DNA from 3 places in the Clostridium bornimense genome. Region 1 is predicted to be linked to each of the others. Evidence: riboswitches for the same ligand, from Rfam matches in the RefSeq annotation. Region 1 holds a riboswitch; each other region holds the start of a gene.
The links. Region 1 has a riboswitch for thiamine pyrophosphate ahead of thiT (energy-coupled thiamine transporter ThiT). Riboswitches for the same ligand answer to the same signal wherever they lie in the genome.
Positions count from the first base shown of each region.

Region 1 (3,291 bases):
AGTTAGAAATGTAATAGGGGTTGGGAAAATGGGGTGTTTTATAAAGCTAGTATCAGTATATTTACTTATAACGGTTTTGATAAATAATATATTTATGAAACAGGCTAGAAATAAGAATGCAGAGAAAATTAAGAAAAATAATATTATATATATAATATTAACAGTAGCAGTGGCTTTTTTATTGAGCTTTAATAATGAAGAATTTAGTGTTATTAGGGTTAGCACTATACTAATAGAAGTAATAATGACCAATATATTAATAAATCGTGGTATATGTCATCTTATATATAGATTATCTACAGGAAAAAAGCGTAGGAAATATGATGTAAAAAAAGAAATGATAAGTGTAATAAGTTTTTTTGTAGTAATGGCGCTATTAGTCATTTTATTAGGGACAATAAAACAATTATCATTATATTACATAGCATTATTGATAGGTATATTATTATTTGTAGTGTTTATCAATATAAAAAATCTTATTAGGGAATTTGCAATGATAAAAAAAATATGAACTAGGCTGATGCCTAGTTCATATTTTATATCTTTTTTAGTCTATCTATAGGTATTAAATAAATAACTATTAAACAGATTAATCCATTAGGAACTATTAGTAATGCATTGGTGACAGCAGAGTATATTATCGGGGACATACCGTCTGGTGCAAAACTACCAAAGAATACTACACCGGATATAAAGTGAAAAATAAATCTACCGGCCATAGCCACAATAACTGCAAAAGTTTTATTATTTTTAAAATATCCAGCTAAACCTAAAGCCATATAAGGAAGAGGATAATCAAATAGAACTTGGATAGGATTCAAAATATATGGTCCTAATATTAAGTCAACAATTCCATATACAAAACCAGTTAAGAATCCTATTTCAGGGCCATATATTATAGCCATAACGAGAATAGGTACCATGCTAGCTAAATTTATACTACCGCCTTGAGGAAAATGATAGAACTTAATAAAGCTTAATATTGTGGATAGAGCTACAGCTAAAGCAACTTGTACCAATATTTTTGTAGTCAATTTTACTTTTTTTATTTTTATAAATACTATAATTAAAATTACTACAGCGATAAGTGTTAAAATTGATAATGGGCTTTTAGCAATATCCGTTAGGTTAGTAATAAAAGTTTTCATAATAGCCTCCTGATGTGCTAGGTAGAGGAGATTTTCAGAGTTAGCAGTTAGTAGTTGACAGTTAGCAGTTGAAGAGAGAAATTCTTATGGAATTTCACTAGTTATATTTATGAATAAGTATAATTTCATTTCAAATTCTAAATTATCAATAGTCGCTGCTTTCCTTCGCTGGCATTATCCAGATCAGGTTCAAGGGTTAATGAAATATCATCTCTCAGCCATAAGGCACCCCTAGCAAAATTTATTTCAACAATAGTATAGTATAATATCTGTAATAATGCAAAAAAACAGTACAAAGTGTTATATTTATCAAGAAGTCTGCAGGACTATAATGGAGTTGTTAAATGAAGAGTGTGACAGCTTTTTTTAGTAAGTTTCATAGAGACAAAAGCAAGGCACAAGTATGATGGCACAAGGCACAGGTATAGATGAAATTCTTGCAGAATTTCTGAAATTTTAAGTGTTAAGTTGAATGTTATAAGTTAGACTATGTTTCTTACTTAGATCACAGTTGATATAAAAGTCATTATAGAAAACTCATGAAAGTTGTACTTTCATGAAGCTTTGGTTACAATTTCTGTATCTATAGTAAATATGAAAACACTTTGCTGTCCGTAGGACTATAATAAAATTCCTCCCAAAGAGGAATTTTCACCTTACTTGTGACCTGTGACATGATAAAAGGAACTACCACTCACAAATTTTCATTTATTAATTCGACGGCCCTTACATTCATCGTGAATTGTGAATTGCAAATTGTTAATTAGAAAAAAGATGACCTAATGGCCATCTTTTTTAGTGATATTTAAAGATTCTTTAAATTTTTCATAGATATATCTAGAGCTTTAACTGAGTGTGTTAATGCCCCAACAGATATGTAATCAACACCTGTTTCAGCTACAGAACGTATTCTTTTAAGGTTCATATTTCCTGATGCTTCTATAAGTGCGTTGCCTTTTATTAAGTCAACTGCTTTTTTAGTTGTTTCATTATCCATATTGTCTAACATAATGATGTCAGCTTTTGCATCAAGAGCTTCTTTAACTTGATCTAAAGTTTCAACTTCTACTTCAATTTTACGAACAAAGGAAACAGAGTTACGAGCTTTTTCAATAGCATTTTTAACACCACCAGCAGCAGCAACGTGATTATCTTTTAATAATACACCATCAGAAAGGTTAAAACGGTGGTTACAACCTCCACCAACTTTAACAGCATACTTTTCTAATATTCTAAGACCAGGAGTGGTTTTACGAGTATCTAGAAGCTTACAAGATGTATTTGACAGTTCTTGTACATACTTATTTGTTGTTGTTGCTATACCAGAAAGATGTTGAAGTAAGTTTAGAGCAACTCTCTCTCCTTTAAGTATATTTAATGTATTTCCTTTAAGATTACCTAAGATTTCACCATTCTTAACGAAATCACCATCTTTATGGTAAAGAGATACTTCTACATCGCCAAGAAGAAAAAATACCCTTTTAAAAACGTCTAGACCGGCGATGATACCATCTTCTTTACAGATAACATCAACGGTAGATTGTTGATGTTTAGAAAGAATAGATGATGATGTTATATCGTCATCCCATACATCTTCTTTTAAAGCATTTTTGATTATTTCATCAATAATTAACCAATTCATTTTTAATAAAGTCTCCTTTACTGCTAAAGTATTTAATAAGTGTAGTTAAAGAATCCTTTTTTACAGTATCAATATCTAAATTACCTTCATAGCTAATTTCAGTTAATTTAATATCATCTATTAAAGTATTAATTTCTTTAGCTGCACGTCTTGAAAAAACTAAAGCTTCTAATAAAGAATTTGATGCTAATCGATTTGCGCCGTGAACACCAGTACAACTAGCTTCTCCAACAATATAAAGGTTGTCCATTGAAGATTTAGAATTTAAATTTACTGCGATTCCACCCATAAAGTAATGTTGAGCTGGTGCAATTGGAATAGGACCAGAACATAAATCATAACCTTTTTCTAGACAATTAGAGTATATAGATGGAAATCTATTCTTAATATATTCAGAATCTTTATGAGATATATCAAGAAGAACATGATTACTATTAGTTCTATGCATTTCTTTTAAAATTTCTTTAGTAACTACATCTCTAGGTAATAGTTCATCTACGA
Region 1 is NZ_HG917868.1:2,819,071-2,822,361, reverse strand. It holds gene CM240_RS12855 (hypothetical protein) at 29-511, shown strand; gene thiT (energy-coupled thiamine transporter ThiT) at 537-1,148, opposite strand; TPP riboswitch at 1,292-1,391, opposite strand; gene nadC (carboxylating nicotinate-nucleotide diphosphorylase) at 1,954-2,790, opposite strand; gene CM240_RS12840 (L-aspartate oxidase) at 2,771-3,291, opposite strand, start outside.

Region 2 (3,291 bases), 870 kb from region 1:
GCTGCTAAAGCATCAGAAATATAATCCTTTGCTTTGGCTACAGATGTATTTAAGTCATATCCCTTTGCAAGATTTGATGTAATAGCACTGGATAATGTACATCCTGTTCCATGAGTATTGGGATTATCTATACGCTTTCCATAAAACCACTTATAATTGCCATTATGATATAACAAATCATTAGCATCATTTAATTGATGTCCACCTTTACAAAGCACAGCACAATTATATGTTTCACTAATAATCTTAGCAGCCTCAACCATATCTGTTTCCGTTTCTATCTTTTTACCACAAATAACTTCCGCCTCTGGAATATTCGGTGTTAGAATAGATGCAATCGGAAATAATTCTTTTTTTAGTGACTCTATAGCATCATCACTTATGAGTTTTGATCCACTAGTTGCCACCATAACTGGATCTACAACAATATTTTTAGCTTCATACTCCTTTAATTTATTAGCAATTGTCTCAATCAATGTAGTAGAAGATACCATACCAATTTTTATAGCCTCTGGATAGATATCAGTAAAAATATTATCAATTTGATCTTCTAAAAATTCTGGTGTTACTTCCATAACTGATGTTACTCCAGTGGTATTCTGAGCAGTTAACGCTGTTATTGCGCTCATAGCATATACACCATTTGTAATCATTGTCTTAATATCAGCTTGGATACCAGCACCTCCACTAGAGTCACTCCCTGCAATTGTTAATACCGGTTTCATAATAAATTCCCCCCTTTTCATTTTTATCGAATTTCATAGTTTGCGCCTTTGTCTAATATATCTTTATCAATACTATAAATTGCATCTATTATACGATTACGATAAGTGGCATTACCATCACCTTCTTGCATCCTTGACCATGCAACCTCACCAGCAACCCCCATAGTACACACTGCTGCTGCTACTGCTTCACACTTATTTTCAGGATTGGCTACAATAAATGCTGTAATCATCGCAGATAACTGACATCCGGTTCCTGTAATCTTACCCATTTCTGGTCTTCCGTTACGAATAACATAACACTTATCTCCATCACTAACTAAATCAATAGCACCAGTAATAGCAATGACACTGCTCGATTTTTTCGCAAAATCCTTTATAAATTCAACTCCAGCATCAAGGTTTTCTTCTGTTATTGCATCTGCTATATCAGCATCTACCCCCCTTGTACTTCCACTACCAAATGCTAATGTTTTAATCTCAGAAATATTCCCTCGAATAACATCAAATCTTAACTGCTCTACTAAATTAATTGCAGTATTGGTTCTAAGAGCACTGGCTCCTGCTCCAACAGGATCTAACAAAAGCCTATGATTTAATTCATTTGCTTTCCTACCAGCCACAAACATAGCCTCGATGCTTCTCTTGTTCAAAGTACCTATATTAATATTCAAACCACCACAGATAGATGTAATATCTTCCACCTCCTCAGGTTCATCAGACATAATAGGACTCCCACCACAAGCTAACAATACATTTGCCACATCATTTACTGTTACATAGTTAGTTATATTATGCACCAATGGCATCATACTTCTTACATTTTCAATACAAGTTCCTAGCATAATATTCCCCTCCGATTTTTTAGAATATATACAAAAAAGCGGATATACCAAGGTTAGTATATCCGCATAAAAGTACGTCATAATATATTCCTACGTTGGCATTATCCAAATCAGGTTAAGGGTCAAGGCCTTCAGCCTACTCTCAGCCCACTAATTTGTGAGCTCCCCTATTTTCACAGTTACTATACCATCAATTTACTCAGAAATCAAGTTTTATACTAGCTGTTACTTACTATATACTTTGACACTTACATATATTCAAATTATTTATTACTTTGAGATTTAATCATATCAATAGATGATAGATTCTTCTTATAAAATACTATAAAACATATCATAGTAGTTAATGCTGCAATTACATCTGCAACAGGTTCTGATAAAAATACTGCAAATAATTGATTTTTCATAAATAACGGTAATATAAATATTAAAGGTATTAGTAATAATACTTTCCTTAGTAATGCTAATACTAAAGATACTTTAGCTTGTCCTAATGCTAAAAATGTTTGTTGACACGCTATTTGAATACCAAATATAAATATCCCGGCAAAATATATTCTTATACTCCATTTAGTTATTTCCATAAGCGCTGAATCATTATTAAATATACTAACAAAAACCTGCGGCATTATCATAAGTGATGCCCACATTATTGTGGTATATAAAAAACATATTGCTAAACATATTTTAAATGTCTTTTTAACTCTATCCATTTGTTTAGCTCCATAATTATAACTTATTATAGGTTGAGCACCTTGTGTTAACCCCATTGTAGGTTGCAACACTATTTGCATTATACTACTCATTATTGTCATTGCACCTATAGCTAAATCTCCACCGTACTTAGCCAATTGGCTATTTAATGATATCAACACTATACTTTCAGTAGATTGCATAATAAATGGCGATACTCCTAAAGATACTATATTAAAAATTATTTTTTTATCTAACTTTAAAAATTTCTTACGTATCTTTAATATGCTTTTCTTACCCAATAAAAACTTTAATACCCATATTGCAGAAACCCCTTGCGCTGTAACTGTAGCAAGTGCTGCTCCTTTTACACCTAAATTAAACCCAAAAATTAATATTGGATCAAGTATAACATTTATTACAGCTCCAATCACAACTGTAAGCATACCTATCTTAGCAAATCCTTGAGTATTAATATATTGATTCATTCCTAATGATATTTGTACAAATATTGTTCCAAGTAAATATATAGTTATATAGTCTACCGCATACCCTATTGTGGCATTACTTGCTCCAAATGTCCATAATATCGGTTCCTTAAAAATACTAAATCCAACAGTCAAAATAATTGATAATATAATTAATAACATAAAACTATTACTAAGTATTTTTTCTGCACCTTCATTATCTTTTTCTCCCATTTTTATAGCCGCTAAAGGTGCACCACCCATACCAACTAAAGCGCTAAATGCAGAAACTATTAAAATAATTGGGAAAGCTACACCTACTCCTGCCATAGCAATATCCCCATTAGTCATTCTACCTATAAATATTCTATCAACTATGTTATACAATACATTTACTAGTTGAGCAATAATGGCAGGAGTTGACAATTTAAATATTAATTTTCCAATACTTTCTTTTCCTAAATCAGTATTTAAACTTTCCATTATATCTCTCCTTTAAAGCAAATTTATATTAACAATAAACTATTATAAACCATAATTTTAGAAAAATAAAAGTTTCCA
Region 2 is NZ_HG917868.1:770,156-773,446, reverse strand. It holds gene thiD (bifunctional hydroxymethylpyrimidine kinase/phosphomethylpyrimidine kinase) at 1-725, opposite strand, end outside; gene thiM (hydroxyethylthiazole kinase) at 749-1,570, opposite strand; TPP riboswitch at 1,640-1,749, opposite strand; gene CM240_RS03465 (MATE family efflux transporter) at 1,834-3,213, opposite strand.
Region 2: another riboswitch for thiamine pyrophosphate. It lies ahead of thiM (hydroxyethylthiazole kinase); the one in region 1 lies ahead of thiT (energy-coupled thiamine transporter ThiT).

Region 3 (3,291 bases), 220 kb from region 1:
CTTATTACATCATCATCAGTGACATTACTAAAATAATTATCAAAATCAAAATCTTTATATTTATCTATTATTTCTACAAAACTCATATATCTAAAAACCCTGTTAAAGGAGAAGAAGCTATAGCCTTTTCTGAAACAGCACCAGCTTTTGCTAAATATCCTTTCCTTCCTGCTTCTACAGCATTTTTAAAAGCTTCTGCCATGAGAACTGGATTTTTACTTGATGATATAGCAGTATTTAAAAGTACTGCAGCTGCCCCCATTTCCATAGCTTCACAAGCTTCTGATGGTTTTCCAATTCCAGCATCAACTATTATTGGACTTTTTATTTCCTCTATCATAATTTCTATTAGCTCTCTAGTTCTTATACCTCTATTACTTCCAATAGGTGCTCCAAGAGGCATTACCGCTGATGCCCCAGCATCTACCATACGTTTCCCCATAGCTAAATCTGGACTCATATAAGGTAATACCACAAATCCTTCTTTTGCTAAAATTTCTGTAGCCTTTAAAGTCTCAAGATTATCTGGTAACAAATATCTTGAATCATTTATTACTTCTATCTTAATCCAATTTCCACACCCCATAGCCTTTGCTAATCTTGCTATTCTTACTGCCTCCTCTGCATTCCTCGCTCCTGATGTATTAGGCAAAAGAATCATATCTTTTGGTATATATTCCATTACATTTTCTTCCTTATTTTGAAAGTCAACTCTTCTAACAGCCATAGTAATAACATTTGAACCACTTTTCTCTATTATTTCAGGTATCATTTTATTAGAAGAATATTTCCCTGTTCCTATAAATAATCTTGAAGTTAACTCTTTTCCTCCAATTACAAATTTATCAGACATTTTAAATCTCCTCATTCCCTATTAATAATCTCACTGCCATATTCGCAGCATGTCCAGCAACTATTGAAACCCTTGGTGCCATTAAACCATTACCTTCTTTTGCTTCATTTTCACCATCTCCACATAAATAAAACCTAGAATTTATCTTTCTAGTTTCTATACTATTAGATGTAAATATTCCTGCCATACCACTATTTCCAATAATCTTTTTATCTTTTGTTTTTAATAGAATAGTATTTATTAGTTCTGCTTTACACTGTGGATTATCAAAAGCTTCTATTACAATTTCACATTCTTTAAAAATATCCACAATATTATTTTTATCTATATATTTATCAACAGTTTCCACAGATATAAATGGATTAATTTCATTTAACAATTCTTTAATAGCTTCTGTCTTTTTCATACCTATATGTTTAATATAATACTGCTGTCTATTCAAATTACTAGGCTCTACAACATCATAGTCAACTAATACTAGTTTTCCTACACCAACTCTCGCTAAGGCAATAGCTATATTAGAACCAAGTCCCCCAAGTCCAGCCACTCCAACAGTACTATTTTTTAATACTCTAAAAACTCCCGGAGTATGCCTAGACATCATAAGTTCTTCTAATTGATCCTTTGTAGGAACTTCTCCCTTCTTTATAAATACCAAGTTGTCTCCATCTTTTAACTTCTTGTCTTCCTTTATTGGAAATCCATTTAAAATAATTACATCACTATCTCTTTTTACACTATTTCTTATACCATATATAGTTGCTTCATCATTTACTTCTATTATTTTTTCATTCACTTTTACTCTCAATATCAGCCACCTCCGATAAAAGCAACTATTTCAATTTTGTCTTCTTCCCTCAGCGTTGTAGTTTTAAATTCTTCTTTAGGAATAATATTAAAATTTACTTCTACAACAATTTTATTTTTATCTAAACTTAACTTTTCAATAAGTTCTTCTACAGTTATGTCTTTATATTCATACTGCTTTCCATTGATAATCATAAATTCCCCTCCTTTTAAAATAAAAAAGACTCACCAAAGTACGGTAAGTCTTTATATGCAAAAAACATTCTTAATTGTATAACACATATATTGCTTCCCTACGTTGGTATTAACCAAATCAGGTTATAAGAGTTAGAACTATCTTAAGTTCCTCTCAGCCTTCTCCACTTTCAAGGCACCCCTAGCAAATTACTATTCTATTACATATAAGTATAATATTATAAATAACCTTTGTAAAGATTATATCCCTTTATATAAGTCAATTATTTCTTCTGAAGCAAATAATTTATTAGCGCTATATACTATTACACCATTTATAGATTGTTTCTTTCCACCTGCTTCTACAACATTTGTATTAACATATAGCTTAATAACTTCTTTATTATTTTTCTTAATTATAGCTACAGGATTTAATTTGTCAGTAGTGTCAACTTCTATAGTTCCACCTAACTTACTTATTTCACTAGAAATATCAGCAAATCTTTTTGAAGTAGTTCCTGCTAAATCTAAGCTTATTTGCTTTTCAATATATTTTGCTATATAAGTATTATCTACAACGCCTGATATTACATCAATTCCTTCTGGTGCATAAGTATAAACTGCTACATCTCCACCAGTATGTCCAGTAGTAGTAAATCCTAACTTAGCTCTACTAGCTTCAACTTTTTCTATGTTTCCAGCCTTAATTAAAGCTAATTCATCAACAGTAAGATTTGTTATACCGAAGTATTTTTCTACTAGACCTGATATTTCTTCATCAGTTTTACCATTTATAATTTCATTAAACTTAGGTTTTGAAAGCTTATAACCTTTTAAATTTCCTACACTTTCATCAAAAGTCATTTTTGAGTAACTATTAGTTGTATCACTGTTTCCAATAGAAATACCACTATTTCCATGATCAGTCGTAGATATTACTACTGTATTTTTATCTTTCTTAGCAAATTCAATAGCAGTTTTTACAGCGTCATCATATGCTAAAATATCATTTACCATACCAGCTGTATCATTGGCATGTGCTGCCCAGTCAATTTTACTTCCTTCTACCATTAAGAAGAATCCATCTTCATCCTTTGATAAGACTTCAATAGCTTTATTAGTCATTTCCGCTAATGTTGGCTGTTCTTTATTAAATTCTTGTCTATCTCCTTCATAAGCCATATCAGTATCAGCAAACATTCCCCATATTTTATTGCTAGTAGTGCTATTCATCTCATCTTTAGTAGTTATATAATCATATCCCAATTCTTTAATTTCTTCTGTTAAATCTTTATTGTCATCTTTTCTTTTTCCATTACCATCTTTATCATAAAGAAACTTATCTCCTCCACCTAATACAACATCTACATTATTATATATTTGTTGTTTCATAAGAGAATTATAGTCACTTCTTGATGCATTATGTGCAGTAAAGTCTGATGGAGTAGCATGCATTA
Region 3 is NZ_HG917868.1:2,601,281-2,604,571, forward strand. It holds gene thiH (2-iminoacetate synthase ThiH) at 1-86, opposite strand, end outside; gene CM240_RS11770 (thiazole synthase) at 83-853, opposite strand; gene thiF (sulfur carrier protein ThiS adenylyltransferase ThiF) at 855-1,661, opposite strand; gene thiS (sulfur carrier protein ThiS) at 1,664-1,855, opposite strand; TPP riboswitch at 1,934-2,048, opposite strand; gene CM240_RS11785 (alkaline phosphatase) at 2,096-3,291, opposite strand, start outside.
Region 3: another riboswitch for thiamine pyrophosphate. It lies ahead of thiS (sulfur carrier protein ThiS); the one in region 1 lies ahead of thiT (energy-coupled thiamine transporter ThiT).